3 regions of the Weissella koreensis KACC 15510 genome follow, and region 2 is predicted to be linked to each of the others. Evidence: predicted binding sites of a transcription regulator. Region 2 holds the regulator's gene; each other region holds the start of a gene.
The links. The regulator Rex, encoded in region 2, represses fermentation and respiration genes when NADH is low (regulators of the CRP and FNR family bind a similar motif). The targets are predictions, from matches to a motif close to TTGTGAANTANTTCACAA.
Positions count from the first base shown of each region.

Region 1: the regulator Rex is predicted to act here: its motif matches at 6,433-6,450, upstream of adhP (alcohol dehydrogenase AdhP).
Region 3: the regulator Rex is predicted to act here: its motif matches at 2,133-2,150, upstream of adhE (bifunctional acetaldehyde-CoA/alcohol dehydrogenase).

Region 1 covers NC_015759.1:536,111-547,026, reverse strand. The annotation lists gene rplR (50S ribosomal protein L18) at 32-388, shown strand; gene rpsE (30S ribosomal protein S5) at 407-910, shown strand; gene rpmD (50S ribosomal protein L30) at 922-1,107, shown strand; gene rplO (50S ribosomal protein L15) at 1,139-1,573, shown strand; gene secY (preprotein translocase subunit SecY) at 1,573-2,877, shown strand; gene WKK_RS02605 (adenylate kinase) at 2,877-3,446, shown strand; gene infA (translation initiation factor IF-1) at 3,530-3,745, shown strand; gene rpmJ (50S ribosomal protein L36) at 3,779-3,895, shown strand; gene rpsM (30S ribosomal protein S13) at 3,942-4,307, shown strand; gene rpsK (30S ribosomal protein S11) at 4,336-4,722, shown strand; gene WKK_RS02585 (DNA-directed RNA polymerase subunit alpha) at 4,778-5,722, shown strand; gene rplQ (50S ribosomal protein L17) at 5,758-6,144, shown strand; gene adhP (alcohol dehydrogenase AdhP) at 6,490-7,542, shown strand; gene WKK_RS02570 (hypothetical protein) at 7,929-8,246, shown strand; gene WKK_RS02565 (alpha/beta hydrolase) at 8,424-9,380, shown strand; gene WKK_RS02560 (class I SAM-dependent methyltransferase) at 9,487-10,098, shown strand; gene WKK_RS02555 (nucleoside deaminase) at 10,159-10,668, shown strand; gene WKK_RS02550 (PD-(D/E)XK nuclease family protein) at 10,671-10,916, shown strand, end outside.
Region 2 covers NC_015759.1:1,116,624-1,127,539, forward strand. The annotation lists gene WKK_RS05385 (YceD family protein) at 1-462, shown strand, start outside; gene mutS (DNA mismatch repair protein MutS) at 499-3,072, shown strand; gene WKK_RS05395 (redox-sensing transcriptional repressor Rex) at 3,156-3,791, shown strand; gene WKK_RS05400 (ABC-F family ATP-binding cassette domain-containing protein) at 3,856-5,793, shown strand; gene WKK_RS05405 (RecX family transcriptional regulator) at 5,808-6,608, shown strand; gene WKK_RS05410 (hypothetical protein) at 6,891-7,634, shown strand; gene WKK_RS05415 (hypothetical protein) at 8,187-8,591, opposite strand; gene WKK_RS05420 (cation:proton antiporter) at 8,762-9,724, shown strand; gene WKK_RS05425 (DUF5906 domain-containing protein) at 10,761-10,916, opposite strand, start outside.
Region 3 covers NC_015759.1:888,657-899,572, reverse strand. The annotation lists gene adhE (bifunctional acetaldehyde-CoA/alcohol dehydrogenase) at 1-2,093, opposite strand, end outside; gene WKK_RS04310 (M13-type metalloendopeptidase) at 2,484-4,373, opposite strand; gene WKK_RS04305 (xanthine phosphoribosyltransferase) at 4,514-5,089, opposite strand; purine riboswitch at 5,168-5,264, opposite strand; gene WKK_RS04300 (quinone oxidoreductase family protein) at 5,308-6,219, opposite strand; gene WKK_RS04295 (SPFH domain-containing protein) at 6,278-7,096, opposite strand; gene WKK_RS04290 (hypothetical protein) at 7,110-7,451, opposite strand; gene deoD (purine-nucleoside phosphorylase) at 7,621-8,340, opposite strand; gene WKK_RS04280 (pyrimidine-nucleoside phosphorylase) at 8,388-9,686, opposite strand; gene WKK_RS04275 (phosphopentomutase) at 9,767-10,916, opposite strand, start outside.

The DNA of each region.
Region 1 (10,916 bases), 580 kb from region 2:
CTTTCAAACAAGAATAAAAGAGGTTACGAACATGATTACGAAGTCAGACAAGAATAAAGTGCGTCAACACCGACACACTCGCGTTCGTGGAAAGATTTCTGGTACTGCAGAGCGCCCACGCTTGAACGTTTTCCGTTCTAACAAAAACATCTACGCTCAATTAATTGATGACGTAGCGGGTGTGACGCTTGCTAGTGCCTCAACTTTGGATGCAAACATTGCGGATGCACCAAAGACTGAACAAGCTACAAAAGTTGGTGCATTAATCGCTGACCGTGCCAAGGCTGCTGGAATTGAAGATGTTATCTTTGATCGTGGTGGATACTTGTATCATGGTCGAGTTCGTGCATTAGCTGAATCAGCTCGTGAAGCTGGTTTGAAGTTCTAAGGGAAGGAGGAAATAATCATGGCATATATCGATCCAAAGACTCTTGGTGAGTTAGAAGAAAACGTCGTAGCTATCAACCGTGTTACTAAGGTTGTTAAGGGTGGTCGTCGTTTGCGTTTCGCCGCTTTGGTTGTTATTGGTGATCGTAACGGTCACGTTGGATTTGGAACTGGTAAAGCTCAGGAAGTTCCTGAAGCTATCCGTAAGGCTGTTGAAGCTGCCAATCGTAACATCGTTGCCGTACCAACTGTTGGTACAACTCTTCCTCACTCTGCATTGGGTGTCTTCGGTGGTGGTCGCGTGTTAGTTAAGCCAGCCGCTGAAGGATCTGGAGTAGCCGCCGGTGGTGCTGCTCGTGCCGTTTTGGAATTGGCTGGAATTGCTGACGTGACTGCAAAGTCATTGGGATCAGCAACTCCAATCAACGTTGTACGTGCTACTTTTGAAGCAATTTCAGAATTAAAGAATGCTGAAGAAGTCGCAGATTTGCGTCAGGTCTCATTAGAGCACTTGGCAGAATAAGGAGGCAGATAATGGCTGAACAAGTTAAAGTAACTCTTGTTAAGAGTGCTGCCCACCGTTTGCCAAAGCAACGTGCAATTGTTAAGGCCCTTGGATTAAACAAGGTTTCTTCATCAGTTGTATTGCCTGACAATGTACAAACGCGTGGCGCTGTATTCAAGATTGCTCACTTAGTTACTGTTGAAGTAGTTAAGTAAGTACAAATTGCTCTGAAGGAGGAAAAACCTAATGAAGCTTAATGAGCTTGAAATTGCCGAAGGTTCTCGCAAAGTCCGCAATCGTGTTGGACGTGGTGAGTCTTCAGGTAATGGTAAGACTGCAGGACGTGGTCAAAAAGGTCAAAAGGCACGTAGTAAGGTACGTCTAGGATTCGAAGGTGGTCAAATGCCTTTGTTCCGTCGTATTCCAAAACGTGGATTTACAAATATCAATCGTAAAGAATTTGCTGTTGTTAATTTGGACCAACTTAATAAGTTTGAAAACGGAACTGAAATTTCACCAGCATTATTGGTTGAATCAGGAATCGTTAAAAACGAAATGGCTGGAATCAAGATTTTGGCTAATGGTCAACTTGATAAAGCTTTGACTGTTAAGGCTAACAAGTTCTCAGCATCAGCATTAACTGCAATCGAAGCAGCTGGTGGTAAAACTGAGGTGATCTAATGCTACAAACCGTGCTCAATTCACTAAAAGAAAAGGACATCCGTAAAAAGTTGTTCTTCACTCTAGGAATTTTGATTGTTTACCGGATTGGTGCGTACATTACTGTACCGGGTATTAACCCTAAAGCACTGACTGAGGTTGCTAATTCTGGGCTCGGAAGCATTTTAAATATGTTTAGTGGTGGTGGTTTGACGAATTATTCATTGTTTGCAATGGGTGTTTCGCCTTATGTCACTGCTCAAATTGTGGTTCAATTGTTACAAATGGACATTGTGCCTCGGTTTGTCGAATGGTCAAAACAAGGTGAAGTTGGTCGTCGTCATTTAAACCAAGTCACACGGTATTTGACTATTATCCTGGCTTTTGCACAATCAATTGGAATAACGGCTGGTTTTAATCAACTTAGCCAAGTTCAATTGGTTAAAACGCCCGATATTAGAACTTATCTGATGATTGGGATGATTTTGACTATTGGAACAATGTTTGCTGTTTGGCTAGGTGAAATGATTACTCAATATGGTTTGGGACAGGGTGTTTCAATGTTGATTTTCGCGGGAATTATCGCGCGAGTGCCAGCTGGAATATACCAACTAATCAAAGAAAATATTTTGCAAAATTCAAATAAAGCACAAGGTTTGTCATTATTTGTCGGACTATTGTTGCTATTGATTATTGCAATTTCATTTGTTACCTGGTTCAATCAGGCTATTCGTAAAATTCCAATGCAATATACGCGTCGATCAGTTGGATCTGGTAGTTCGTCGTATTTACCCTTGAAGGTGAACGTTGCTGGAGTTATTCCAGTTATTTTCGCTTCATCACTACTTGTTACTCCACAAACAATTTTGCAAGCATTTGCAGGTAAGTTTGGTGGACAAGGTTGGTATACTACTGCGACAACGTGGTTTTCAATGCAAACCTTGCAAGGTGGACTTCTTTATACATTACTAATTGTTCTGTTTACTTTCTTTTATGCATTTGTTCAGGTTAATCCTGAAAAAGTTGCAGAGAATTTACAAAAACAAGCTAGTTATATTGTTGGAGTTCGTCCTGGTCACGATACTGAGAAGTGGATGTCGGGTCTCTTGATGCGTTTGTCATCAGTTGGCTCAATCTTCTTAGGGGCGATTGCATTGGCACCTATCTTAGCTACACATTTGTTTGGCTTAGATAGTAACCTAGGTATGTCTGGAACATCATTATTAATCGTCATTGGAGTTGCTATCGATTTGATTCGTCAACTCGAAGGCTTGATGATGAAGAAAGCATATGTCGGTTTTATTCACGAAGGAGTTAAATCATAATGAGTTTAAATATCATGTTGTTGGGCCTACCAGGTGTTGGTAAAGGGACTCAAGCTGAGATGATCGTGGAGACTTATCGTTTGCCACACATTAGTACGGGCGATATGTTCCGCGCTGCAATGGCAAATGAAACTGAGTTGGGATTAAAAGCCAAGTCATTTATGGACGCTGGTAATTTAGTTCCCGATGAAGTTACAAATGGAATCGTTGAAGAACGTTTATCTGAAGACGATACCAAAGGGGGATTCATCTTAGATGGATTTCCTCGGAACTTAGACCAAGCAACTGCTTTAGACGAAATGTTATCTAAGCAAGGTCGCAAGTTAGATGCCGTATTATACTTTACTGCTGATGAAGCAGTCTTAGTTGATCGGATGATGGCACGCGGTCGCGCAGATGACACTCCTGAAGTGATTAAAAATCGTTTGGCGGTTAATGGAGAATTAACAGCACCAATTGCCAATTATTATGCAGAACAAGGCGTTTTGCACAAGATTGATGGTGCGCGTGAACTCGAAATGATTTTTGCTGACGTAAAAGAGTTGCTTGATAATTTGAAGGACGCCTAATTGTTCAGGTCAATCAAATTTTGGTTGAAGTGGTATAATTAGATGTTACGTTCTTCATTCTGACAACGAAGGAGGCATTAAACGTGGCCAACGATGTTATTGAAATTTCTGGTGTGGTAAAGGATACTTTACCAAATGCCATGTTTACCGTTGAATTAGAGAACGGCGCCGAAATCCTTGCGCATGTCTCAGGTAAGATTCGAAAGAACTTTATTCGAATCCTTCCAGGAGATCATGTTAAAGTTGAGATGTCGCCATATGATTTGACTAAGGGACGGATTACTTTCCGTTTTAAGTAAGCAAGTCGTAAAATTATTTTGGAGGTAAATACAATGAAGGTTCGTCCATCAGTAAAGCCTATGTGTGATAACTGTAAAGTTATCCGCCGTAACGGACGTGTGATGGTGATTTGCACAAATCCCAAGCACAAACAACGTCAAGGTGCTTAATTTATTAAGCTTTGATAATCAATTAAAACTATAGGAGGTAAAAGTAATGGCTCGTATTGCAGGAATAGATTTGCCTCGCGATAAGCGTATCGTGATCGCATTGACATATGTATACGGAATCGGTAACACTACTGCTCAAAAGATTTTGGCAGAAGCTGGAGTTTCTGAAGACGTACGTGTTCGTGACTTGACACCCGACCAAGAAGATTCAATTCGCGCAATCGCGGATGGAATCAAGGTGGAAGGTGACTTACGTCGTGAAGTATCAATGAACATTAAGAAGTTACAAGAAATTGCATCATACCGTGGAATTCGTCATCGTAAGGGATTGCCTGTTCGTGGTCAAAATACCAAGAACAACGCCCGCACGAGCAAAGGCCCAGCTGTTGCAATTACAGGTAAAAAGAAGTAATTAATATCTGTAGAAAGGAGTTATATTCATGGCAGGTCGTAATAATCGTAAGCGTCATATTAAAAAGAATATTGAAAGTGGTGTTGCACATATTCACGCAACATTCAACAATACGATCGTAATGATCACTGATGTTCAAGGTAACGCTGTTGCTTGGTCATCTGCTGGTGCTCTTGGTTTCAAAGGTAGCCGTAAGTCAACGCCATTTGCTGCGCAAATGGCATCTGAGGCTGCTGCCAAGGGAGCGATGGAAAATGGTATGAAGACAGTTGAAGTAACTGTTAAGGGTCCTGGTTCAGGACGTGAATCTGCTATCCGTGCTTTGGCCGCTGCAGGTTTGGAAGTTTCTTCTATTAAAGACGTAACTCCAGTACCGCATAACGGTTCTCGGCCACCAAAGCGTCGTCGTGTCTAATTGCGCTTTGCAACTAGTTCACAGCTAAGCTTTGATGAAAGGGGTAACAAACAATATGCTTGAATTCGAAAACCCAAAGATCACTCTTGTTGAAGATAGTAACAATTACGGTAAATTTGTAGTTGAGCCTTTAGAGCGAGGCTATGGAACAACGCTTGGAAATTCTTTGCGTCGTGTATTGTTATCTTCATTGCCAGGAGCAGCGATCAATTCTGTACAAATCGATTCTGTTTTGCATGAGTTTTCAACAATCGAAGGGGTTGTTGAAGATGTTACGCAAATTATTTTGAACTTGAAAAAAGTTTCATTACAGATCGAAAGTGATGAGGAAAAAACACTTGAAATTAATGTCGCTGGACCAGCAACGGTAACCGCAAGCGATATTACTGGAGACAGTGATGTAACCATCTTAAATGATGATTTATTCATTGCAACTGTTGCAGCGGGGTCTACCTTGCACATGACTTTGACTGCTGAACGTGGTCGTGGTTATGTTTCGGCTGATCAAAATAAGGAATTGCATGAAGATTTGCCAATCGGCGTTCTTGCAATTGACTCTATTTTTACCCCTATCGAACGTGTAAATTATCAAGTTGAAAGCACTCGTGTTGGTCAACGTGATGATTTTGACAAACTCACTTTGGATGTCTGGACCGATGGTTCATTGACTCCAACAGAAGCTGTTTCTTTAGCTGCACAAGTTCTTTCATCACATTTGAACGCATTCGTTGAAATGTCTGAGCGTGCAGTTAAGGCTCAAGTGATGGTCGACAAGGAAGAAACTGTTGCGCCTAAGCATACTGAGATGCCAATCGAAGAGCTTGACTTATCAGTTCGTTCATATAATTGTCTCAAACGGGCCGGAATTAACTCTGTTCAAGAGTTAGTAGACCGGACAGAAACACAGATGATGTCTGTTCGTAACCTCGGTCGGAAGTCACTTGACGAAATCCAAGATAAACTTGCTTTGATGGGTCTTGGATTCCGTAAGGAAGATTAATTAAACAGATAATACCAAAGAAGGAGGAATGACTCATGTCATACCGTAAGTTGGGACGTACAAGCTCACAACGTAAGGCTTTGTTACGTGACTTAACAACATCATTGTTGATCAACGGTCGTATCGAAACAACTGAGGCTCGCGCCAAGGAAGTTCGTAAGACTGCTGAAAAGATGATTACGTTGGGAAAGCACGGAGACTTGGCTTCACGCCGTAAGGCTGCAGCTTTCTTGCGTAATGTTGTTGCTGATGTACAAACTACAGAAGACGATAACGTTAAGGTTGAAAACGCTTTGCAATACTTGTTCAATCAAGTTGCACCTCGTTTTGAAGGCCGCGCGGGTGGATACACTCGTATCTTAAAGACTGTACAACGTCGTGGAGACGCTGCACAAATGGTTATCTTGGAATTGGTTGACTAATACGTTAGCGCCAAAATCGATAAACATTCTTTAAAATCTCCAAATTATTAAACATAAACCGTTATGATGGTGGCACTAGGCTTAGTCTAGGTTGAATGGCCCCATGCTGGGTCACGTTTAATAATTTGTGAGGTTTTTTTTGTACAATTAAACTTTATAATTTCATTCGGTTTAATATTTTGAAATAAGTGAATTAATGTATATGTATATGGTTGAAAATAGTTTGCTTACATAATAAAAATCAAATAAAATCATTTACAAACGACAAGAAAACGATTACAATAATATATGTAAAAACATTCACATATAAAATAAAAATGTTATTCAAGAAATGGGAGAAATAAAATGAAAGCAGCAGTTGTTCGCGAAAATAATGATGGATATGTTGATTTGATTGATGACTGGGAACCACGTTCCTTGGCATTTGGAGAAGCGCTAGTTGACGTAGAATATGTAGGTATTTGTCATACTGATTTGCATGTTGCTGCTGGAGATTTTGGTGATCCTAATAAGATGGGAACTCAAAACGGTAAATTCCGTCGGGTTATTGGTCATGAAGGAGTCGGTCGAGTATCTAAGCTTGGTGAAGGTGCAAGTGATTATTTGAAGCTTGGTGATCGTGTTTCAATTGCCTGGTTCTATGATGCTTGTGGAGTTTGTGATTACTGTGTTTCTGGAAATGAAACTTTCTGCCGTAATGCTCGTAACTCAGGTTATACAGTTGATGGTGCAATGGCTCAACAATGTGTGGTTAATGCTAAGTATGCTGTTAAAGTTCCTGAGGGACTTGATCCAGTTCAAGCAACATCAATTACTTGTGCCGGAGTGACAATGTATAAGTCATTAAAGGTTGGGGAAACAAAGCCAGGACAATGGGTTTCTGTCCATGGGGCTGGAGGTCTAGGAAACTTGGCCGTTCAATATGCACATAACGTCTTTGGAGCTCATGTTGCCGTTATTGATGGAAACGATGATAAACTTGAAGCCGCTCGCCTTAACGGAGCCGAAGTTTTGGTTAACCGTAAGAAAGAGGATGTTGTCGCTCGTGTGAATGAACTAACTGGTGGTGTTCACAATGCTCAAGTGACAGCAGTTAACGATGCAGCATTCTCACAGGCGGTCAATGTTTTACGTCCAATGGGTAAGTTGGTTGCAGTTGCGTTACCACAAGGTGATATGTCTTTGAATATTGCTAAGACCGTCTTAGATGGAATTGAAGTGCGCGGATCACTAGTTGGAACGCGTGCTGATTTGAAAGAAGCCTTCCAATTTGGGGCTGAAGGTAAAGTTACCCCAATCGTTGAAAAAGTTCCATTCTCAGAAATCAATTCTGTTATTGATGAAATGAAGCAAGGATCAATTACTGGACGTAAGGTAATTGACTTTACTACTTTGTAAAATAAATTTAATTTTAAAATGAAATTGTAGCGATTTAGCTACAATTTTTTTGTTTATAATTAATAGAAATATTAATAAATTGTTATTAATGTTTTAATAAATTAGATTAATTTAAAATGTTAATTGTAAATTATAATTTTTAATTAGTAATAGTTGTTCGGTTTAGATGAATAAATTCATAGCAACAATTTATGTAATAAGAAAAGATAGTATAAATTTAATGTGACGTATAAATGGCTCAAAGACGAGGTTGTGGACGCTTTTATATGTAAAAATACAGTTGGATATAAAAGAATTTATCAATTGAAAAAATTAAGGTTAAACCTACTATTCATGATATGCTTATGAAACAGAAATGCATTCATCAATTAGTTTTGGAGGGCGTCATGGCAGGAAACGAAATGCAGTACCGAGAGAACACGTCACAAATTCACAAAGAAATATATCTACTATTTAAACAAGCTAATATTATTCAGGATTGCTTAATTAATGATATCCTGTGTGCCATGCATGCGATTGAACGGCAAAATGGTGTTATTTATCTGGGCCGAATTCATGATAGCCGTACTTATCGAATTAGTTGTAATCCGAATGATGATGGATTTAAATTAGTTTTTAAAAACTATGAAGATCGAAATCGATTTGCTTGTGCTTTTGAAACCTTATGCCGGGAACTAGGTTTGCAATTTTATAAGTATTTTTAGTGGATTGAACACATTGAACATTCATATCAAATTATGGTAATTCAATTATGATTTGCCATAATTTTTTATTTGGAATTTTATTCATATATAGTATTTTAAGTTTAGGAATGGTAAAATATATTTTATTTCGACTATCCAAATTTATGTAAAAAAAACAAATAGAAAAGAGATTCTATCATGCAAGTTAAGAATAAATCATTTCATCCTTGGCGTTGGATTATTAGTATTATTTTAGTTATTGCTATTATTTTTGGAGCTGCAGGTGGTTATTTTTTTCATGTAGCTGAGGTGCGCGCAAATAAGTCCTTTATCCAAGGTAAGTCCATAAAAGCTGGAGCACCTTTATATCAACAACAAGAAGATTGGAAAAGCTATGATAAAGCTCTGTGGAATCTTAAGGCTCATGATGGAACTAATTTACAAGGATACTATGTTAAGGCCGACCAACCGACGACAAAGACAGCATTAGTCATTCATGGTTTTGGCGTGGATCATCAAGCGATGATGCCCTATGCGGCGATGTTTCATAAGAATGGATACAATGTATTATTGATTGATAATCGGGCTGCGGGTAAGTCAGGTGGTAAATATATTGGATATGGTTTCTTAGAAGCCCAAGATGCTAAAGAATGGACACAAAAAATTGTTCAAGAAAATGGTAATGATTCACAAATTGTTGTGATGGGGGCTTCACTTGGTGGTGCAACTACTATGATGCTATCAGGGATGAATCCACCTAAACAAGTGAAGGCCTATGTCGAAGATGCTGGGTACAATTCAATTAGTGAAGAATTATTGTTCCAAGCCAATTCCATGTATCATTTGCCTAAATGGTTGGCGAAACCTTTGGTAAAAGTGGTATCATTGTATTCTAAAATTTTTGCTGGGTATTCATATAAGCAAGGAGAGGTGAGTCAATATCTTGCAAAAAATAATCGACCAATGATGTTTATTCATGGTGCGGAAGATTCGTTTGTACCAACAAAATTTGTATATGATAATTATCGTGCTCAAAAAGGGCCAAAACAATTATTAGTGGTTCCTAATGCTGAGCATGTTAAATCATATGCTACATTAACTAAAAAGTATGAACAAAAGGTCGAAAAATTCCTAAATAATTATATAAAACAATAATAAGTTAACGATCTATATTTAATCTATCAAATTTTTAATCACCGATAGTTGTGGCATTTGTTATACTAGATAGTAGTAAACAATGACTAAATGAGAGTGGATAAATATGACAGAAGAACATTATTATACAAAGAATCCTACGATCGAACATGACGAAAAAGCTTGGTCATTTCCGATGTTTCAACATAACCTAACTTTTACCACTGATTCTGGCGTTTTTTCACGTCAGACCGTTGATTTTGGAACCCGCACAATGTTGGAAAGCTTTAATCATGATCATTTACCAGCAGGTAAAATTTTAGATTTAGGTGCTGGTTATGGACCAGTAGCAATTAGCTTAGCAAAAATTTTACCTGATCGGCAGTTTGATGCAGTTGAAATTAATGAGCGAGCAGCGGCTTTAATACAAAAAAATGCTGCAAAAAACCAAGTAATGTCTCAAATTAAAGTAATTCAATCGGATCAATATGAAAATGTAACAGACCAATATGCAGCTATTTTAACTAATCCACCGGTGCGTGCTGGTAAAGAGGTGGTAAATGGAATGTTAACTCATGCTATTGAACATCTGGTGATAGGTGGAACTTTGACTGTTGTTTTACAGAAAAAGCAAGGGGCGCCATCTGCTAAAAAGCTCATGGAAAATGTTTTTGGAAACGTTCAAACTATTGCGAAAAATAAAGGTTACTACATTTTGGAAAGTATACGTAATCAATAATATAAAGGCTAGGTCAAATTGGCCTAGCTTTTTTACCAGGTATTGATGGAGGAAATGTTAATGTTAACAGAACAACAAATTCATACTTTCATGGGGGCTGCCTTAGTGGAAGCTAAAAAAGCTTATGCCTTAGGTGAGGTCCCAATTGGAGCGGTGGTGGTATTAGATGGTCAAATTATTGGGCGTGGTTTCAATCTACGTGAACGGTTTGAAGATCCAAGTCAACATGCCGAATTTCAAGCTGTTTTAGAAGCTAGCCGGCAACAAAAAAGTTGGCGTTTGCCCGAAGCAGAGTTGTTTGTCACCGTTGAACCTTGCATAATGTGCGCAGGTTTATTGCAACAAGCGCGGATTAAGACGGTATATTATGGAGCTGAAGATTATAAAGCCGGTGGAGTACATTCAATGTATCATTTATTGGAAGATGATCGATTAAATCATCAGGTAGAGGTGCATCAAGGGGTTAGGGCAACAGAGGCCAGTACCTTAATGAAAGATTTTTTTAAAGCTATTCGGATACGACAAAAGGCTGCTAAAAAAGCGCGACGTCAAAGAGAGGATCAAAATTAATTATGGGATTAACAATTTTGTTTGGTGATGGTACTAAAGATCGAGAATTAGCCTTATTAGAAAAGATTAAAAAAACACGGCAATCAAAAAAAGATGGTCAATTTTTTTATTTAGTACCAAATAAAATAAAATTCAAAACTGAAATTAATGTTTTAAAGCGTTTGGCGCAACTCGATCATAGGAGTGGATCAGCTTTGGTAACTCCTAAGGTTCAAGTTTTCTCCTTGTCAAGATTAGCTTGGTATTAT
Region 2 (10,916 bases):
ATGTTTGGGGATGTTATTTTGAGTTTGGAGCCTGTTCAAGTACAAGGTTGGGCACGTATGGAACGCGATGATGTTATTATCCATGCACATGTTACAGGACAACTTACAACACCTTCAACTCGTTCAGCTCGCCCAGTAGAATTTCCTTTGGACTTTATGATCGACGAAGTTTACATTCGCGAAACTGAACATGCAGATCGGTATGAGATTGAAGAATCTGTTATTTTAGTGAAAGATGATGTTATTGATTTTAATGAAGTCTTAGCACAATACATTTTCTTACAAATCCCATTGCAAATCTTGGCAGAAGGTGAAGAAGAAGAAGCTATGCCAACTGGGGATGGATGGGAAGTTATATCAGAAGATGATTACTTAGCCGAACAAGAAAATGGCGAAGAACAAGCTACTAATACGCCTTTGGCCGGTTTAGCTGACTTATTATCTGAAGATAAAGATAAATAAAAAATAGACCAATAATTAAGGACCAAGGAGATTTAAATGGTTAAAAGTAAAGAAACGCCGATGATGCAACAATATAATGAAATTAAATCACAGTATCACGATGCCTTTTTATTTTATCGTTTAGGCGATTTTTATGAATTGTTTAATGAGGATGCCATTTTGGGGTCCCAAATCTTGGAACTTACTTTAACTCAACGAAATAAAAATTCACCTAATCCAGTCCCAATGGCAGGGGTTCCTCATCATGCTGCTCAAAATTATATAGATATTTTAGTGGATAAAGGTTACAAAGTAGCTGTAGTGGAACAAATGGAAGATCCAAGTCAAGCCGATGGGATGGTCAAACGTGAAGTTGTTCAATTGATTACACCTGGAACGCGGATGAACGTGAATGGAGAGTCTGTTAAAGATAATAATTATTTAGTGGGAATTACGTCCGAAGATGCTAATCATTATGGATTTGCTTACACTGATTTATCAACAGGTGAAATGGCAGCTACTGATTTAATTTCAACGACTGCCGTCCTGAATGAACTCGCCCGTTTAGCGGCGAAAGAAATTGTTATTGATAAGATTTTGCCAGCAGATTTAACCGCTTCTTTGACGAATTTGGGTATTATGGTTTCAACGCAAGCATTAGAGACGGTACCAGATAATCAAGCAAATTTAGTGCAGGATTTATCAGATCTTAGTTTAACGGCAGCCCAAATTTTAATCACATATTTGCATACGACACAAAAACGAGCATTAGATCATCTTCAACCAGCTCGTGCTTACGAAGTTGCTCAATATTTAAAAATGGACCGGAATTCACGAGCTAATTTGGAATTAACGGTTAATTTACGCACACAGCAAAGAAGTGGTACATTGTTGTGGCTTTTGGATGAAACTAAAACTGCCATGGGTGGACGGCTATTAAAACAATGGATTGAGCAACCGTTAATTGATCAACAAAATTTAATGAGTCGATATGACAAAATTGAACAATTCATGCAGAATTTTTTGATTGAGAATGATTTGCAAAGTGCGTTAAAAAGTGTTTATGACTTAGAACGTCTGGTTGGTCGGGTCGCATACGGTAGCGCAAACGGCCGTGATTTATTGCAGATTCGTAATTCCTTACGTCAAATTCCTACTATTTTGGAATTATTGGAAGATTTAGATCCTGCCGTTTTTGGAGGGTTAATCAGTCAAATTGACCCAGTTACGGATCTTGAAGCGTTGATCTCAACGGCCATTATTGAGGCCCCACCATTGTCAGTTACTGATGGTGGGTTGATAAAGGCAGGTTATAACGATCAGCTCGATGCTTACCAAGATGTCATGCACAATGGAAAGCAATGGCTGGCTGAATTAGAAGCTACCGAACGTGAAGCGACTGGGATTAATAGTTTGAAAATCGGTTTTAATAAAGTTTTTGGTTATTATATTGAAGTTACTAGAGCGAACATTGATAAATTAGATGATAATCGGTATACACGAAAACAAACTTTAGTTAATGCCGAACGTTTTATTACCCCTGAATTGAAAGAACATGAGCAAAAAATTTTAGAAGCGGAAGAGAAATCTAGCCAATTAGAATATCAATTATTTACTCAAGTACGCGAACAGATTAAGCTTAATATTAAACGATTACAACGGTTGGCTAAACAAATCGCAACGTTAGATGTTTTGACTTCACTAGCTGATGTTGCACAAAAAAATCAATTTACGAGACCACGACTTAATCAAAAACAACATTTAGAAATTGTTGGTGGACGCCATCCCGTTGTTGAAAAAGTTTTGGGGCATCAAAGTTATGTTGCCAATGATATTATGATGGATCAAAATCAAGAAATCATGCTGATTACTGGACCCAATATGTCTGGTAAATCAACTTATATGCGTCAATTGGCCTTAACCGTGATTATGGCTCAAATTGGCTCGTTTGTACCTGCGCAAAGTGCTGATTTACCAATTTTTGATCAAATTTTTACTAGAATTGGGGCAGCTGATGATTTAATTTCGGGAAATTCAACCTTTATGGTAGAAATGTCGGAAGCAAATACGGCGTTACAAAATGCAACTAAAAATTCTTTAATTCTATTTGATGAATTAGGACGAGGAACGGCTACCTTTGATGGAATGGCCCTAGCGCAAGCTATTATTGAGCATATTCATCAAAATGTACATGCTAAAACGCTATTTTCAACCCACTATCATGAATTGACTAGTTTGGATCAAGAACTACCACAACTGTTCAATGTACATGTGGGTGCGCATGAAGAAAATGGAGAATTGATTTTCTCACACAAAGTTTTAGCGGGACCAGCTGATCAGTCTTATGGAATTAACGTTGCGAAATTAGCAGGTCTGCCTCAGACATTGATTGAACGAGCAACAGTGATTTTAAATCAATTGGAAACACCTGAGCAAACTAAAATTCCTGAGCTTGTGAAATTAACTGATGTTGCAGACTCTAAAACACAAATGTCATTATTTGATACATTACCTGACAATGATGAACAAAATAAAGTCGTTGAACGGGTTAAAAATGCCGATTTGGCAAATTCAACGCCTTTCCAAGCGTTGATGTTATTAAATGAATTACAAGAACTTTTAAAAAAATAATTGTTTTTTGTTTCACAAAGTTATGGGGATGTGCTACACTAATTATATATTAACTAAATTATATAAGATTAAGGTGAGTTAACATGACAGAACAAAAAATTCCTCGTGCAACTGCTAAACGGTTGCCCATTTATTATCGTTATCTCAAGTTATTACTAGATGAAGGAAAAACTAAGATTTCTTCCGTTGATTTGGCTGAAATTGTTAAAATTGATGCTGCGACCATTCGTCGTGATTTTTCGTGTTTTGGAGCATTAGGTAAGCGTGGCTATGGTTATGATGTCGCTGAATTAATTGAATTTTTTGCTGGAGAATTAAATCAAGATAATTTGGCTTCAGTTGCTTTGATTGGTTTGGGAAATTTGGGACATGCTTTGTTGAATTTTAAATTTCAAAAAACTTCTAATGTGCGAGTATCTGCTGTTTTTGAAGTTAAGCCGGAATTAATTAATACAATTCAAAGTGGCGTTCCAGTATTCTCAATGGATGAATTAGAAGAACAAATTGAGGAACAAAGGATTGATGTAGCAATGTTGACAGTGCCGGCTGATGCGGCTCAGACAATTGCAACCCGCTTGGAAGCAAGTGGTATCAAAGGTATTTTGAATTTTACACCAATGCGGTTAAATGTTTCTCGGAAGGTGCATGTTCAAAACGTGGACTTAACGAATGAGTTGCAAACGTTACTTTATTTTATCGATAATGATATAAGTAACTAAAAAAAATATAAAATGAGGCTCAGACGATTTTTGTCTCAGCCTCTTTTATTAAATGGAGTTAAAAATGATAATTTTACAAGCAAATGATGTCAGTCGACGCTTCAATGGCGTGACTTTTTTTGAACACTTTTCGCTGCAGATTCAAGATCGATCCCGAATTGGTTTGGTCGGACGAAATGGGGCAGGAAAATCTACATTACTAAAAATTTTAATTGGTCAGGAATCACCAGATGAAGGGGTTGTTTCTTCTAAAAAAGGATTAAAGCTAGCTTATTTAGCCCAAAATTCAGGGATGGACTCAACTTTAAGTGTGTATGATGAAATGTTAGCCAGTTTTAAAAAGGTGCAAACATTAGAACAACAGATGCATCAAATGGAATCAAAAATTGCTAATACGACTGATTATGAAAGTGAATCTTATCAAAGTCTACTTACTGAATATGATCAAATTCAGCATGATTTTGAAGCTTTAAATGGTTACGGATATGAAGCAACTATTCGTGGCGTTTTACATGGATTTGGGTTTGACGAGTCGTTTTATTCACAAAAAATTTCTGATCTTTCCGGTGGTCAACGAACTCGTTTAGCGATCGCAAAGCAATTATTAGAGAAACCAGATCTTTTGGTACTGGATGAACCAACCAATCACTTGGATATGCAGACTTTGGCATGGTTAGAAAAATATTTACAAAATTATCAAGGAGCACTGCTAATTGTTTCGCATGATCGTTACTTCTTAGATCGAGTAGTAAATGAAGTTTATGAGGTACATTCTGGAGTTTTGGATCATTACCAAGGAAACTATAGCCGCTATATGGAGCAAAAGATTGCGAAGATTACAGCAGAGCAAAAGGCGTTTGATCGGCAACAAAGTGAAATTGCTAAATTAGAAGACTTTGTTAATCGTAACATTGTGCGAGCTTCAACCACAAAACGAGCTCAATCTCGACGTAAACAACTTGAAAAGATGGAAGTTTTGGATGCACCTAAAAATGAATCAGGGGTAGCACATATTACTTTTCAAGCTGCTCAAAGTTCAGGGAATGAGGTCCTTCAAGTTGAAGGACTGAGCTTGGGTTATCAAGCAGATAAGGTACTATCCCAAAATGTGAATTTAGCGGTCAATAAACAACATGCCGTGGCTTTAGTTGGACCAAACGGGGTTGGTAAATCTACTTTAATCAAAACGATCTTAGGTAAATTAGCACCATTAGCGGGAACGTTTAAACTGGGTGCTAATGTTACAGTTGGTTATTATGATCAAGAGCAAGCAACGTTAGATCCAAAGAAGACAGTATTAAACTCTGTTTGGGATTTACATCCTAAATTACCGGAAAAAGATGTACGATCTATTTTAGGATCTTTCATGTTTACGGGGGAAGATGTTGATAAAAAAGTCACAGCACTTTCTGGTGGCGAAAAAGCACGGTTATTACTAACCGTGCTTTCGATGAATGAAGATAATTTCTTGATTTTAGACGAGCCGACCAATCATTTAGATATTGATTCACGTGAAGTCTTAGAAACAGCTTTAAATGAGTATAATGGGACCATTTTCTTTGTGTCACATGATCGTTATTTTATTAATGAGGTTGCAACTGAAGTTGTTGAATTATCTGCAAATGGAACGCAATTCTTTGACGGTGATTATGATTATTATTTAGAAAAAATTGAACAAAGAGATGCCCAAATGGCGCTCGAAAATGAAGTGACTGCCGAACAGGTTAGTGATGATGCGACACCAACATACCAAGCTACGCGTGAACAGCAAAAAGAGCTTCGTAAAAAAGAACGCGCCGTATCCAAAGCTGAAGCAGCAATGGAAGAAATTATGGAGCAGATGGAGCCATTAGAAACAGAATTGAATGATCCTGCTAATGGTTCAGATTTGGGTAAATTGACCGAATTAACACAACAAATAGAAGCTTTACAACAAAAATTAAATCAACTTGAAGAAGAGTGGACTCAGGCATCCATGGATTTAGAAACCTTTCAAGCATAAAAAGGAAGTTTTAAATGGCTGAAGTAACACGTGTCACTCAGACAAAAAAGAACCAACGTTATAATATCTATTTAGATGATGAGTTTGCTTTTGCTGTGGCAGAAAAAATTTTAATACAATTTAATTTGTTCAAGGGGACCAAAGTTGATGATGAATTAAAGGCTACAATTATTGAAGCTGAATATAATCAAAAGGCTTACCAAAAGGCTCTGACTTATGCTGCTAATAGTCTGCATTCCAAGCAACAAGTTCGAACAAAATTACAGCAGGCTGATTTTCCTGTTTCAGTAATTGAACAAGCAATTGAACGTTTAGAACAATTGGATATTATTGATGATCAACAATTTGCGAATGAATATGTTCAAAGTCAGATTCGACGCGGAAAATTAGGTCCACGGGCTATTAAATTTAATTTAAAAAAATATGGGATTGATCAATTTATAATTGAAGATTTACTGGTTGAATATGATGAAACGCTACAAAGGGAGAAGTTATCTGAATTAATAGATCCTTTATTTCAAAAATATCGCCGTGAATCAGCTTTTATGGCAGATCAAAAAGTGACGCAAAAGCTGTATCAAAACGGATTTGATCAACGTCAAATCAAACAAGCGTTACAAGATTATCATGCCGAGACTCCCGTCGATGAAGAACAGGCTCAAGAAAATTTTGAGCGAATGATGGAAAAAACAGCTCAAAAATATCAACATCTTACTGGTTGGGATTATCAAAGTAAGGTTAAGGCAGGAATGTATCGACGAGGCTTTGATCTAAGAAAAGTGGATCAATGGTTAAAAGAGCATCGTTCTGATTAATTTGGTAGTTCAGGTGATGGTTTATCAGACTTAAGCAAAGTTTCTGTTTAACCTAATAATAGGCACAAATAGATACTAAAAAGCTAGTTATATAAACGGTTAAACTAACGATAGCTATAATTAGGTATAACTTAATTCGTGCTTTTTTACGTATAATCTGCGTGGAATTTGTGCTTAATTACGTGCTTAAAAATTATAGATTTGCCCGCTGGCATGTTCGCTTTGACTTAATTGTTGAAGCGATTTTTTAAGGAGTAGTATACAACAATTAGGAGGATGGGTATGGATGTTTTAAAATGGATATTAATGATTACTATTATTTTGCAATATATAATTATGGGATCATATCAAATATGGATTAAATTTCCGCACAAAAGAAGAATAGCCAGAGGAATAATGTATTTTATAACCGGCATTGCACTTGTGGTAGTTATTTATATTTACTTATCAAATAAATCAAATTCAGACGGAATAAAAAATATTATGTCTTCATTAGTTACTTTACTAATTACATTGTTTCCTTTGTTCAACGTAAAGGGTAATGGTATAAGAGATGAAACAAAATGGCGTCAAGACTTAAAATCATGGATTAGTAGTGATTTGGATAAATCGAAAGGTAAAATAGAATTAAGAAGATTATTACGTGGAAGTGTAAGTCCAGAAGCCATCAGATTTGTTTATGTTAATAAAAAACTAAGTTTTAAAAATGCAGAAAAAGAGATAATTAAACCTCGTTTTTGGATGAACCCTAAAAAGGAAGTAGATAATGAAGGTAAAACAATAGGCTACATAGGATCTTGTTTTTGGTGTGAACCTAAATTTAAACCAGAAAATCAACAAACAGAAACTATGAAATATGGCAGAATTTCAGCAATTGATTTATATGTAGCCACTAAAGTATCGGATGACAATATTAGTATGAAAGATTTACTTGATGTCGTATCAGTCCTTTTAAAGTATGACTGGGATTACGCTAATGAAAAGGTACCAATGTTTTATTGGAAATCATCAGATACTACAGAATAAGAATTATTTAGAAGTTTAGTACTGAATTTACTAAGCTTTTTTAATTCCCCCCGCTTATGTTGTAATAAATTAATAAATAATACCGTCTTTTTAAAATACCCCCCCATTATAAAAAATAACAATTCAATGAATTTGGGACACCGAGGTAAAATGTCTCGACTGTCTAAAATATGCTAAAAACGTGTAGGGTGGGGGTAACGTTGTTAAATCATTGATACAATTGAATTTATGCAAAAAAATAAACGTCCAAAACGGGCGTTTTTTAGTTATTTGTGGTCTAAAACGACGGCTAAAAATAGATTGTTTTAATTACGAATAGCTTTAAATTAATCTTTATATCCATTAAGCCACCCTATATAAAAGTTTTCAAAAATTAGATATTTCTATAAGATCATGAACTGTGTGCGCTCCTTTAATATGAAAATATGCGGGGGGAGAGTGTTATATTCTAAAGTCGTATGTGTCTCTGATATTATCCATAATTAATTGAATAGGATCATTCCCTCATCAAAAAAACGACCTAGACTATAACTAGATCGTTTTATCTTATTTCTACTTTGCGACTGCTTTATTAATTTCTACAGCTATCTTTAATAAGTCATGATGATTTCGCACATCCCCACCAGTCTTTTTATAACGTTGGGTGAATTTTTGACGTATTTTGTTAATGTGATTAGGCGTTGTCTTGTAGATTCTAGCAAGTGTATTGGCGGTTAGCTTATCCTTACCGTAGCTTTGATTTAGTATGTCCTGCTCGTCGTCTGTGAGCGTGCTAAAGGTGGTTTCAATATGATTGGTCTGATGTTCTACTAAGTCCCTTACCTGCGTATATATGTCAATTTGGTCTGTATTTAACTTTGGCGTACTAAAGTCACTATCTAATATCATGTTACATAACTTAAACTCAATTGCTAAGCGTCCGCCAAAATAATCGTATAAAGTTGTTGAGAATGCCATAAGTGATACCTCGCAAATATAGTACTGTAGATTAAATCTATTTTCTTAAATCGTGTAATTAGGACTGAGATTATGATACAATTATATCTTAAACGGTTGAGCGTAAGCTTCAAGAATTGTTAGTCGGGGAACTAACCTTTTTTGAAGCTTTTTTAATTTTAGGAGGTATAATGGAATATTTATTATTATTTTTATTGACTATTGTTACGATTGCTCTGGGTAAAATAGGCAAACGCTTTGGACTATCTGAAGTAGTTGGACAATTATTATCTGGGATATTTTTGGGAACAAGTTTTTTAAATATAGTACACCCAAGTAATTTAATTCACTTAATTGCGGAGGTAGGTGTATTTCTATTAATGCTTAATTCAGGACTTGAATCAGATTTAAAAGAGATGAAAAAATATATTAAAGCTTCTTCCACGATCGCCGTGGCGGGGGTATTATTTCCCTTGATAGCTTTTCCAATTACATTTTTATTATTTGGGTATAGTGTTCAGGCATCAATTTTTGCTGGTGTTGTTTTTTCAGCTACGTCAATTTCTATTACGCTAGCAGTGTTGGCTGAACAAAAAAAATTAGCTACTAAAATTGGTGCAATAATTCTTTCAGCCGCTGTTTTGGATGATATTATAGCTTTAGTAGCGGTAACATTGTTTTCAATATTTGTTGGTGGCGGGACACTAGGTATCAATAATTTACTACCCTTATTCGCTTTTGCATTAGGTTTGATTTTGAGAAAGTACGATTTTGCCGAAAGATTGGGTTTTTTGAGCACAAAATCCGGAAATTATTTTTTTTATCCAGTATTTTTTGGATCAATTGGTCTGGAGGTGGCAGTGCAAGATTTAAATAACAAACTACCTGCCATTGTATTATTTAGTTTACTAGCTGTAATTACTAAATTCTATGGTTCTTACGTAGGTGCTAGACTGTCAGGACTTGATACTAATATGGCAAACGCAATTGGATCTGGGATGATATCCAGAGGAGAGATGGCTTTGGTCATTATTCAGATAGGAATATCTTCGAAAATTATTAATGATGATATATCGTCAGAATTTATAGTTGCAGTAATTATTTCAACAATCGTCGCACCAATAATAATGAAGCCATTATTTAAAAAAGTATAGCAAATTGCTAAAGCGATACTTTTTAATAGTTATTGTTTTTCTAGTTTATTGCATAAAAAAGGCTTTTCTGTTAATGGTAAAAGCAACGACAAAAATACATCGTTTCTCTTAATCAACAGTATGGGCGGGGGTCATAATTAAATTATAACTAACCTGTGATAGTTTAAAACTAATTGCGACTTTAAACATATTCAATCAACGTAAAACGTCTTAAATGGGCTTATATTACTTCAAATTAAAACCGTTATATGTTCAACTTTATTGCTGAATGTATAACGGCTTTTTTATGCATATTTGATGTCAACAAATGTCAACATTTTGGTTGCAACGATGTTAGCAAATGTTAGCATTTAATACCAACATTTACCAACATTTTAGACTAACAAATACTAACATTTGTGTGCGTAAATATCGGCTGTTATTAGTCTGATAGTCGCAATCCAATAGGCTTAACAGAGGGGATGAGGTAGCTATAAATACCACTTCAACACTTTTATATTATGTTGCAACCTTTTGGTGTAACCTTGCAACCTTTTTGAATTTAGTTACATTGAATTTGTAACTTTTTGTGTGCATACCTTTTTAGTTTTGTGTGCACACTTTTTATAAATTTAATATTAGGTTTTATTAGGTTTTTATGTCAAGTTATGTCAAGTTTTCAGGTAAGTTTAGTAAGGTCGTAATTTATTCTATGTATCGAGATAGACTGAATTATCAGTCGTACTCGTTTGGTTAATAATTAGTCTTTTATTGCTTTAAATTCAATCAATATTTAATATTATCGTTTATGCGTATATTTTGCATAATATGCACAATTCTCATAAATGAACTAGTCCGGAACTACTTTTTGAACCGCTACGAATAGCTATACATCAGTATGTGAACCAAAAAAGCTACTTTTTGAAAAAAGCCCCTATATAGGTATAGTGTTTATATACTACTTTTAATTTATATGGGTTTTATTGGTTCAGACGTTGGGGGACAACGGTGTAGGGTGGTTCGTTTAGTGGTTCTTTGGTGGTTCGTTTTGGTTCACTTAAATCAATGGAATTTCTTTAATTTTACGATATTTAAAGGTGTCATTATTTTTATTTACACCTAAGCCTTTTAATGCTTTTTGAATATCTTTATTAGTTATTTTTAACTGCCCGCTGTTCTCTTTGGCGTAACGCTTAATAGAATCATTTAAGTA
Region 3 (10,916 bases), 230 kb from region 2:
ACGTATGATTCCAGTGCGTGTGACAATGCATCCATTCCTGAATAAGCAACTGTACGCTTTGGCACCGTCATAACAAATTCTGGATCAACAATCGCAACTTGTGGTGTCAATTCATAGTCAGCCAAAGGATACTTAACGTGAGTTTCATCATCCGTAATGACTGCGAATGGTGTCACTTCTGATCCAGTTCCTGATGTTGTTGGAATAGCAACTAATTGGGTTGAACTAGCTTGTTCAAACTTAACAATTCGCTTACGGATATCCATAAACTTTTGTTGCAACTTTCCAAACAATGACATCAAAGCTTGATCATCTTCCAAGATGCCTGGGTGAGAAACTGAATACTCGTACAAGAAGCGAGCAATCTTACCGGCATCCAAAGCTGATCCTCCACCTAATGCAATCACAGTATCTGGCTTAAAGGCTGCCATTTGACGAGCAATATCAACGGCTTGGCTGATAGTTGGGTCAGGGCGTACTGTTCCATACAATGACGTCTTCACTGGTGTAGCACTTAAATTAAATTGGTCTAAGATCTTATCTACAAAGCCAAATTGAACCATTCCAGGATCAGCAACAATAAAGGCACGTGAAACGTTTTCTAAGTCTTGTAAGTAAGTAATTGAGTTTGATTCGTAGTAAATATCCTTAGGCAAGCGAACCCATTGTGGACGATTACGACGACGGGCAACCGTCTTGATATTTAGCAAATCGTAAGTTGAAAGATTGTGTGACAATGAATTCTTCCCCCATGATCCAGTACCAAGCGTCAATGATGGACGCAAAGCATCAGTATAGATATCTCCAACACCACCAATTGAATCTGGTTGGTTAACCAAAATTCGTGATGCTTCAACAGCGTCAGCATACTGCTTTACAAATGGGTCATCTTGCGCCCCAATTTGGATAGCAGCGTTATGTCCAGCACCTTGGTAGTTCAATAATGCGCGAACAATTTCAATTCCTTCTTCACGTGAACCAGCTTGGTAAACTGACAATAATGGGCTAAGCTTTTCTGATGATAAGGCCTCACCGATATTTTTCTTATCAAGTTCAAACATCAAAACATCTTTGTCAGCAGGAACCTTGATCTCTGCGCGCTTAGCGATGTTTTGACCAGACATTCCAGCAACTGGACCTTGAACCCCGTAACCAGAAGCATTCTTGACGAAGACTCCTTCAGCTAGCTTTTCGTGATCCTTAGCAGGTACCAAGTAAGCACCTTGCTCTTGCATTTGCTTCATGAAGGCAGGATAAACTTCCTTAGCAACAACAACTGAGTTTTCAGTAGCACAGATCATTCCGTTGTCAAAACGCTTTGACAACAACAAGTCTTCAACAGCCCGCTTAACATCAGCAGTTGCATCAATATAAACAGCTCCGTTACCGGCTCCAACACCCATTGATGGGTTACCTGAAGTCAAGGCTGCGTGAACCATTGAAGGACCACCAGTAGCCAAAATTGAGGCAATTCCTGGATTCTTAATCAAAGCAGTAGTTCCTTCAAGTGAAGGCTTTTCAATCCATTGAATGAAGTTTTCTGGCGCTCCAGCAGCAACGGCAGCATCATAAACGATTTTAGCTGCATGTGCTGAAGACTTTTGAGCTTGTGGATGGAAAGCGAAAACAATCGTATTACGAGTCTTTGCTGTCAACATTGATTTGAAAATTGATGTTGCAGTTGGATTAGTCGTAGGAACGATTCCAGCTAAAACCCCAAGTGGAGCAGCTAATTCAACTTTACCAGTTACACGATCTTCATTGATGACACCAACAGTCTTGTCATTCTTGATTGCATTATAAACTGACTCTGAGGCGAAGCGATTCTTAGTATCCTTGTCTTCCACTACTCCACGGCCTGTCTCTTCAACAGCTTCGTGAGCTAGTAGCAATGAATTTTCTGAACCAGCTAAGGCCATCGCAGCAACAATTTTATCAACTTGTTCTTGCGTATATGTTGAAAACTCTACTGCAGCTTTCTGGGCCTTTTCAACTAATTCCCCAGTCATTTTAACAGCGGCGTCCATACGCGCTGCTTTTTCTTCGGGTGTTAAGACTTTTTTTGCTTTTTTCGGTGCTTTTGTTTCAGCCATGTTAACTTCTCCCATATATGTTCGCTTATTTATTTTCATTTGTGTATTTATTAACAATGTTAATTATATCAAGTATAATCTTTTTGTCAACACCAATTCAGCATGATAATCAACGCAAAGTGCTGATTAAATAAGGATTAGAAGTAGAATTTGTGAAACGTTTTAATTTGATAGCGCTTTCATTAACATTTTCACCCACTCGTTATTTTTTAAACTTTGTGAAATAAAATTCATAAAGTGGATAAATAAAATTCGTATATTTAAATTAATTTGGACATCTAGTTCAAATTTTTAAATATTTTACCCAAACCTAATTGACCATCGTAGGCCTTCTTTGAGGTTAACCCCTACAAAAAAAGCTAAGGTCATATTGCCTTAGCCTTTTTATTTTTACCAAATTTGAATTCGTTGCGCTGGATCTCGCCACATCTGATCTTCCTTCTCTACATCGAAAGTTTGAAAGAACTCATCAAAATTAGCAACTTGTACATTAACCCGCAATTTGGCAGGTCCGTGTACATCGACGCTAGCCATCATCTGCATAAATTCAGGACGTGCTTTCATCCGCCAAATAGTAGCCCAATTTATGAAAAATGATTTAGCTGAAAAATCAGCATCTCGTTTTGCAGCTGCTAATGCTGCAGATAAACCACCTAAGTCAGCAACATTTTCTGAAACAGTCAATTTACCATTAACTTTAACCCCATATGATTCCAAACCATCAAATTGATCAATTACCGCTTGGGTTCGTTCTTCAAAGGCAGCATAATCTTCAGGCAACCACCAATTATTTAAACTTCCATTTTCATCAAATGACGCTCCATTAGTGTCAAAAGCATGCGAAATTTCATGGGCAATAACTGCCCCAATTCCGCCATAATTGGCTGATGAACTTTGTTTTAGATCATAAAATGGCGCTTGTAAAATAGCTGCTGGAAAGACAATTTGATTTTGTTGGGGATCATAATAAGCGTTAACCATATGGGCTGGCATATGCCATTCCGTTCGGTCGACAGGTTGATTCCATTTAGCCCATTCATATTGAATTGATTGTTCACTCAAAGTTTGGAAATTATCAAACAAACTCTTGTTTTCATCAATCACCTTATCATAGTAACGTTGTGGTAATTCATTTGGATAACCAATATGTGCCACAATCGTATCTAACTTCTTGATGGCTTTTTGACGCGTCTGTTCTGCTAACCAACTATTATTCTCCAAACGTTCCTTATATACATCAATCATTGTGGAAACTTTCAATTCTACGTCTTTTTTAGCATCTGACGAGAATTTATTTTGAGCATACCATAATCCCAGTGCTTGACTGTATGGTCCTGCTGCCAAATAATAAGCTGCCTTTTTAGTTGAACTAGGTTCAGGTGTCCCACTAATAATACGGCCATAGGCGCCACCCATGATACGCATTTCATCGGTCAAGACGCTAGTATAGTCCAGCATTGCATCAATCAATAAGTGTGCTTTCAATAATGGCCAAGCTTCTTCAGAATAGAACTGATCAGCATTTTGCCAGAAACGTTCCTCTGGCACAATAATCTGATCCGGTTGGCTTCCAATCATTTCCTGCATAAAATCTGCTAAAGGCAAATTCGGTACCAAAGCCTTAAATTGATCCCATTGATAAGGATGATATAACTTGGCATATTCAGCATTTTCTTCATTTGATAATACATATTTGGCAATCCGAGCATCCAAAGCAATATTTTGATCCAATAAGGTTTGGGCTTCGGTTTCTGTGTAACCAAACTTCATTAAAATTGGTAATGTGGTTTCACGATAAGCAGCTAATAGTTCCGCCCCTTTTTCATGCCCAGGTTCATAATAAGTTGTGTCAGGTAAAATCGTTCCCAGTGCATCAGCCCATAAAACATTGGTCCGAGCATCTTTAAAATCAGGTGCGATCCCAAATGGCATGGCATTTGGCCAAGCTAGTTTTTCAAAACGTGCAATATTTTGGGTATATTCATCAAAAGAATTCAGCGCCGAAATTTGTTGAAGAATGTCTTTAACTGGAGCTAATCCCACTTCATTACGCCGAGCTTGATCAGTAGTTAAATGATGTAATTTAATGAAATTTCTTAAAACGACATCATCTGGTAAATTTTCACCAGCTTGCCATTGATCAGAGGTTGCTAACATTAGCTCCTCAATTGCATCACTAAGATCATTAAACCCTCCTGTTCGGGGCTTGTCAGCTGGAATTTCAGCTTGTTCTTCCCATGTACCATTAATTGCTGCATAAAAATCATCTTGTTTTCGCATTTTTTCACCTTTTCTATCCGAACTGTATGTCAAATTATACGCTCTTTACAGTAAATAAAAAACGACCCTTTTACGGCTAACAAACAAGCTCCAAGTACGTCGTTTTTTTATATCATCTAGTATATTGTTTTTAATTTAAGCTATGCCTCAGCAAAGATAACTTTACCATCTTCAAAAGCTTGAATCCGTGCAAGAGACTCGACTTTAAGCCCTTGCTCATTCAAGAGCGCTCTTCCTTTTTGGAAGGTCTTTTCAATGACAATTCCCGCCCCAACTACTTCGGCTTGGGCAGCCTTAGCAATTTCTAACATTCCTTGGACCGCCTGACCATTTGCTAAAAAGTCATCAATCAATAGAATCCGTTCACCCGCTTGAATAAAGCGCTTATCAACGATAATATGATTAGTTTCTTGTTTCGTAAACGAATATACATCAGCAACATAATTATCATCCGTTAAAGTTAGTGACTGCTTCTTACGAGCAAAAACCATCGGAACATTTAAGGCTAATGCGGTAAAGACTGCCGGTGCAATCCCAGATGATTCAACCGTTAAAATGCGATCAATTTTTTCATCTTTAAATAAACGAGCAAATTCTTGTCCCATAGCTTCCATTAAGGCAGGATCAACTTGATGGTTCAAAAAATTATCTACTTTGAGGACTTCCGTCCCAATGACACGACCATCTTGCTTAATTCGTTCTTCTAATAACTTCATTAATCCAACTCCTCTAATTTCATATGCGTTAATATCCGGATTTAATTTAAAATAAAAAAATGAGCCCATAATTGAATGGACTCATCCCTTAAAACTAGTAGTCCGCAGCTTAGGTGCAGGTAGATCTCGTTAGCCATTCTCCAACGATTATACTAGGTTAAGTTTATTAATCTGATTAATACAATATAAATTAAAATCAACAATTAAGCAACCTTAATTTACTCTGTAAACTTTAAAACTGTTTTTCCATGCAAAGTATGTTGTCGTCCGACCACGTGAGCTTGCCTAATATTTTTTTCCGTAAAGGGCAGAACATCCCCCAAACGAATTTCAACCTGCTTCTTCGCCAATAAAGCTAAAACTCGTTCCAACGTAGGCCGTTTAATATCTGCATAAACGGACTCAACATCGGCTCCACTTTGTAATGTTTCTGGGATCATACCTAAAGTTTTCAAACGTCCATGCATCTTTAACACTTTAACGGACTTTTCAGTCATCTGACCACCAATGGGATCTAAGATGGCATCAAACGGTGCTAATGATTCCCAACTCAGTTTATGATAATCTAAAACTTCCTCTACCCCTAAACTACGCACAAACTCAAAATCATCAGGACTAGCTGTCGCAACAACTTGTGCGCCTTGTAGTAAAGCTACTTGAATCGCCATAGCACCGACTTGACCTGCCCCACCGTGAATCAAAACTCGTTCACCGGCTTGCACCGCTAGTTTTTCAATAATCATTTGATATCCTGTTGCAGCCCCTAAAGCAGCCGCCACGGCTATCTCATCTGAAATTTCATCAGGTATTTTCGCTAAGGCTGATTGTGCTACTGGAACCATTTCTGCATAAGTTTTTAAATGTCGAGTTGCAACTACTCGATCCCCAAGGTTAAAATCGGTTACCTCAGCACCAAATTCCATCACAGTTCCCGCTACACTAGATCCAGGAATGACTGGCCAAGTATCATTAGGCCCATATTCTCCCATGACGTATTTAATATCATATGGATCAATTGCCACTGCATTATTTTGTACTAAAATTTGTTGCTTGCCCAGAACAGGAATATCGACATCTTGCATTTTCATTTCATCGACATCACCAAATTGTTCAATCTGAATTGCTTTCATTATAAAGCTCCTTTCACCTTAAAACGGTCATTTTTAAATGATTTAATTATTATAGTTACTAATTTAATTGATCTTTTAACAACTTTCCAATCACCGGAATTTGTCCATATTCGTGAGCTTGATCACTGGGAACCACTACCGTATTAGCAGGGTTTTCGCCCAAAGTCTTAAAAGCTTCAATGGACTGATTTTGAAAATATTTTTGATCGGCGCTTTTCAAAGCTTCTTGAATAGTATCAATTCTATATTTTTCAGCATCAGCCCGTGTTTTAGTTGCGTCAGCCTCTGCCTTAGCTGTCGACATCAAAGCATCATTTTTTGCCTTGGTCGTTAAATCAATCGAACGAGCTTGCCCTTCGGCAGCAGCAATTGCAGCAACCCGTTCTCGATCAGCCGTTAATTGTTTATCCATCGCTTCTTGAATGGCTCGTGATGGAGTTAATTCATCAATATTAATTCGATCCACATTAATGCCATAAGTATTAGTTAAGTCACCAATCGCAATACTTAATTCTTGATTGATGAGCGCTGTGGATCCCAATGCTTCATTCAATTCCATTCTTCCAATGATATCGCGCAGATGTCCCCGAACCAATTGAGCCATTGATTCTACAGAATCTGTATTCTCATACATGTACTTAACCGCATCAGTCACATGATAATTCAAGGTAACACTGGCAGAAACATCTGCATTATCTTTTGTTATCACAGAATAGTTTGGCAATCTTAAAGGGCTCATTGCCATGCTAACACGCCGAATTTTTTGAAAAATCGGTACGTAAAATTGAATCCCAGAATCAACCGTGACGCTGTATTTTCCTAAATTCTCTCGTAAGCCTACATTGTTTTGCGGTACGATCTTAATTCCAAAAGGCATTAATGACTCCATTCTAACTAGTTTGACTAGTTCCCACTTGCTTAATTATTAAAACATTCCCTTTAGCCCCGATTACCATATAATCGGATGTAGAATTAATTGTATTTCCATCAGCCAACCGATAACGATAGTTAATACCATCAACTAAAACCAACTCATGCTCTCGATTAAATTTGCGCCCAGGTATCCGTTTGGCTTGAAACTGGCGGGCCTCAAAAGTATCCTCAAATTTAGCGGCCATTGTTTCTTTCAATAGATTTACAACATAATCTTCAGGTGCCAAATGCTGACTTTTTGCATCAGCCTTAATTTGTTGATAAATTTCATCCGGTAGCTTTAACATCATTTCTGTCATTGCATTTCCCCTACATTGCCATCTTAAATTCAGTATACCATGCTTAAATTTGTTCAATTCCCAAATTATTTTAAGTTACATAAATTGATTTTTTGATTAAAAACGACCAAGTACCGCATTTTATCGATACCCAGCCGTTTAAACAAAATAACGTATTCCAACATTTTAATTATGCTTCGTCATTCTTAATGGCTGTTTCCAAAGCCACCTTCATCATATTAGCAAATGAATTTTGTCGTTCTTCCGATGACAGTGCTTCGCCGCGGAAAACGTGATCTGAACAAGTTAAAATATCTAAGGTCTTAATATTTAGCTTGGCTCCCAATAGATATAAACCCGCAACTTCCATTTCTGTCCCTAAGATTCCATAGTCAGTCAACTTTTGCATATCAATTTCATCATTGTAAAAACGGTCAGCTGCAAATATATTTCCAACCGTCACTGGAATATCTAAATCTTTGGCGGTATGGTAAGCCGTACCTAGTAATCCAAAATCCGGCAACGTTGAATAATAAATTCCTGGGCCAAAAGTGTTTGCAATTACTGATGAATCAGTTGAACCACCGGAGGCCAAAACAACATCACCCAAATTTAATTCAGGAGCCATACCGCCAAAAGAACCAACACGCATGATAGTTTTAACACCATACTCTTTAACCAACTCATTGATATAAATTGACATTGATGGAATTCCCATCCCAGAACCTTGGACTGAAATACGGTGACCCTTATATTTACCCGTAAAGCCTAGTGCTCCCCGTACTCCATTGACCTGTACCACGTCATCTAAGAAAGTTTCTGCAATATACTTAGCCCGTAAAGGGTCACCTGGTAATAGGACTGTTTCGGCGTAGTCGCCCATCTTTGCTTCATTGTGTGGAGTTGCCATAATTAGTTTCTCACTTTCGGTTTACTTGATATCAATTTAGTTATTTTTTATTTAATAATTTTATGAATTAACGTCGGAACCTTAACTGCATCACCTACAACCAGATGTTCCTTTAAATAATCCATAATTTCAGTTATATCTTCTTTTTCCGTGGCAATGGTCATCAAGCTTTCACCCTCAGTAACTGCATCACCCAATTTCTTATGAAGTGTAATGCCAACCCCATAATCTAAAACATCATCTTTTTTAGTTCGGCCACCGCCAAGTCGCATCGAAGATATTCCAACAGCATCAGCATCTAAACGGCTAAGATATCCGGTCCTTGGAGCAGTCAATTCAACTTCAAATTTAGCGTGAGGCATCAAATTATAATTTCCTAGGACTCGATTATCTCCACCTTGCGCAGTAATCATTTCACCAAACTTGACTAGAGCTGAACCATCTTCAATTGTTCTCATCAACATTTCACGAGCCGTTACTTCATCATCCGCTTTTTGAGCCATTACTACCATGGGTGCGGCTAAGGTGAGGGTCACTTCCAACAAATCCTTAGGTCCTTGCCCTTTTAATGTATCCAAAGTTTCCTCAATTTCCAGAGTATTACCAATTTTATTCCCCAAAGGTTGGTTCATATCGGAAATCACTGCTTGCATCTGCATTCCAGCTTCTTTGCCAATTTTAACCATGATTTGGGCTAAAGCTTCTGCTTGATCCTGTTCCTTCATAAATGCTCCAGATCCAGTTTTAACGTCTAAAACTAGAGCATTATTCCCGGTAGCCAATTTCTTCGACATAATTGAAGCAGCAATCAAAGGAATTGAGTCAACGGTTGCGGTCACATCTCGTAGGGCGTACATTTTCTTATCAGCTGGTGCAATGTTTCCCGTTGCTCCAATAATTGCAGTTCCTACCTTATCAATTTGAGCTTTAAATTCATCTTCACTAATTTCAACCTGATAACCAGGAATAGCTTCCAACTTGTCCAAAGTCCCACCAGTATGACCCAATCCACGACCAGAAATCATGGGAACTTTAATTCCCAATGCAGCCAACATCGGTGCTAATGGTAAACTCACCTTATCGCCCACACCTCCAGTGGAATGCTTATCAACTTTAATGCCTTCAATAGTGCTCAAATCTAAAACATCCCCTGAATGCATCATTGCCATCGTTAAATTAGTCAATTCTGGAATAGTCATTCCCGTAAAATAAGTAGCCATAAGAAAGGCTGATATTTGATAGTCTGGAATCTTACCGGCTGTAAAATCTTGAATCATTGTCTCGATTTCATTTGATGTTAATTCTTCATTATTTCGCTTTTTCATCAAAGTTTCTAACATTGTCATCACTATCACCTCAACCTGTTTATATAAAGCTTTTTGAATCCCAAAAATAAATAAACTTAAACTTATATTCGTAATTTAATTTATTTTAATTCATTTAAAAAGCTAGTTCCTACCTGATTATCAAGCTTGAAGTTGTCTAAAATAGTTGCTCCAAAATCAGCAAAAGTTGATCTGACACCTAATGATCCGTGAGATTCCATACTTGGTGAATATGCCAAAACTGGCACTTGTTCTCGTGTATGATCAGATCCTTTAAAACCTGGATCATTTCCATGATCAGCAGTAATTAACAGAAGATCATCGGGTTTCAGCGCTGACATTACTTGTCCCAAACGTTGGTCAAACTGCATCAATTCTTTACCCATACCTTCAGGGTCACGACGATGCCCATATAAAGTATCAAAATCTACTAAGTTGGTAAATGCGAAACCTGTGAAATCCTGTTGAATAACTTTATCCACATGATCCATTCCATCACGATTAGACTCATTATGATATCCCTCATCAATTCCTTGACCCGAGAAAATATCATTGATTTTCCCAATTCCAATTACCTTTTGTCCTGCAACTTGGAGCCGCACTAAATCGGTCATCCCAGTCGGTGCCAATGCAAAATCATGTCGATTGGACGTTCGCTTAAAGTCATTAGCATTATGTCCAATAAACGGACGTGCAATAATTCGACCAATAATATTTGGCGCTTTGTTTACCAATGAGCGTGCGTATTCACAAATCTTATAAAGTTCTTCCACCGATATTACATCTTCATGGGCAGCAATCTGCATCACAGGGTCTGCTGAAGTATAAATAATCAAAGCCTCATCCTTTACAGCTTCCTCCCCATAATCTTTGATAACTTCAGTTCCAGAATACGGACCTTTCGCAATAATTTTACGTCCAGCAAACGCACCAATTTTATCCAATAAATCCTTAGGGAAACCATTTGGATAAGTACTTAATTCGTACATCATCGGAAGACCCATCATTTCCCAATGACCATCTAATGAATCCTTACCGGCTGACATTTCCGTCATTTTTCCATAATATCCTATCGGGGAATCAATTGGTTCAATCCCTTTAATCTGATTCTCGGTTCTAATATTTCCCAAACCAATTCTTTGTAAGTTGGGTAAAGCCCAATCACCTTTAAAATATTCACCAATATGCCCCAAAGTATCTGATCCATCATCTCCATACTTAGGAGCATCAGCAGCACTTCCAATTCCGATT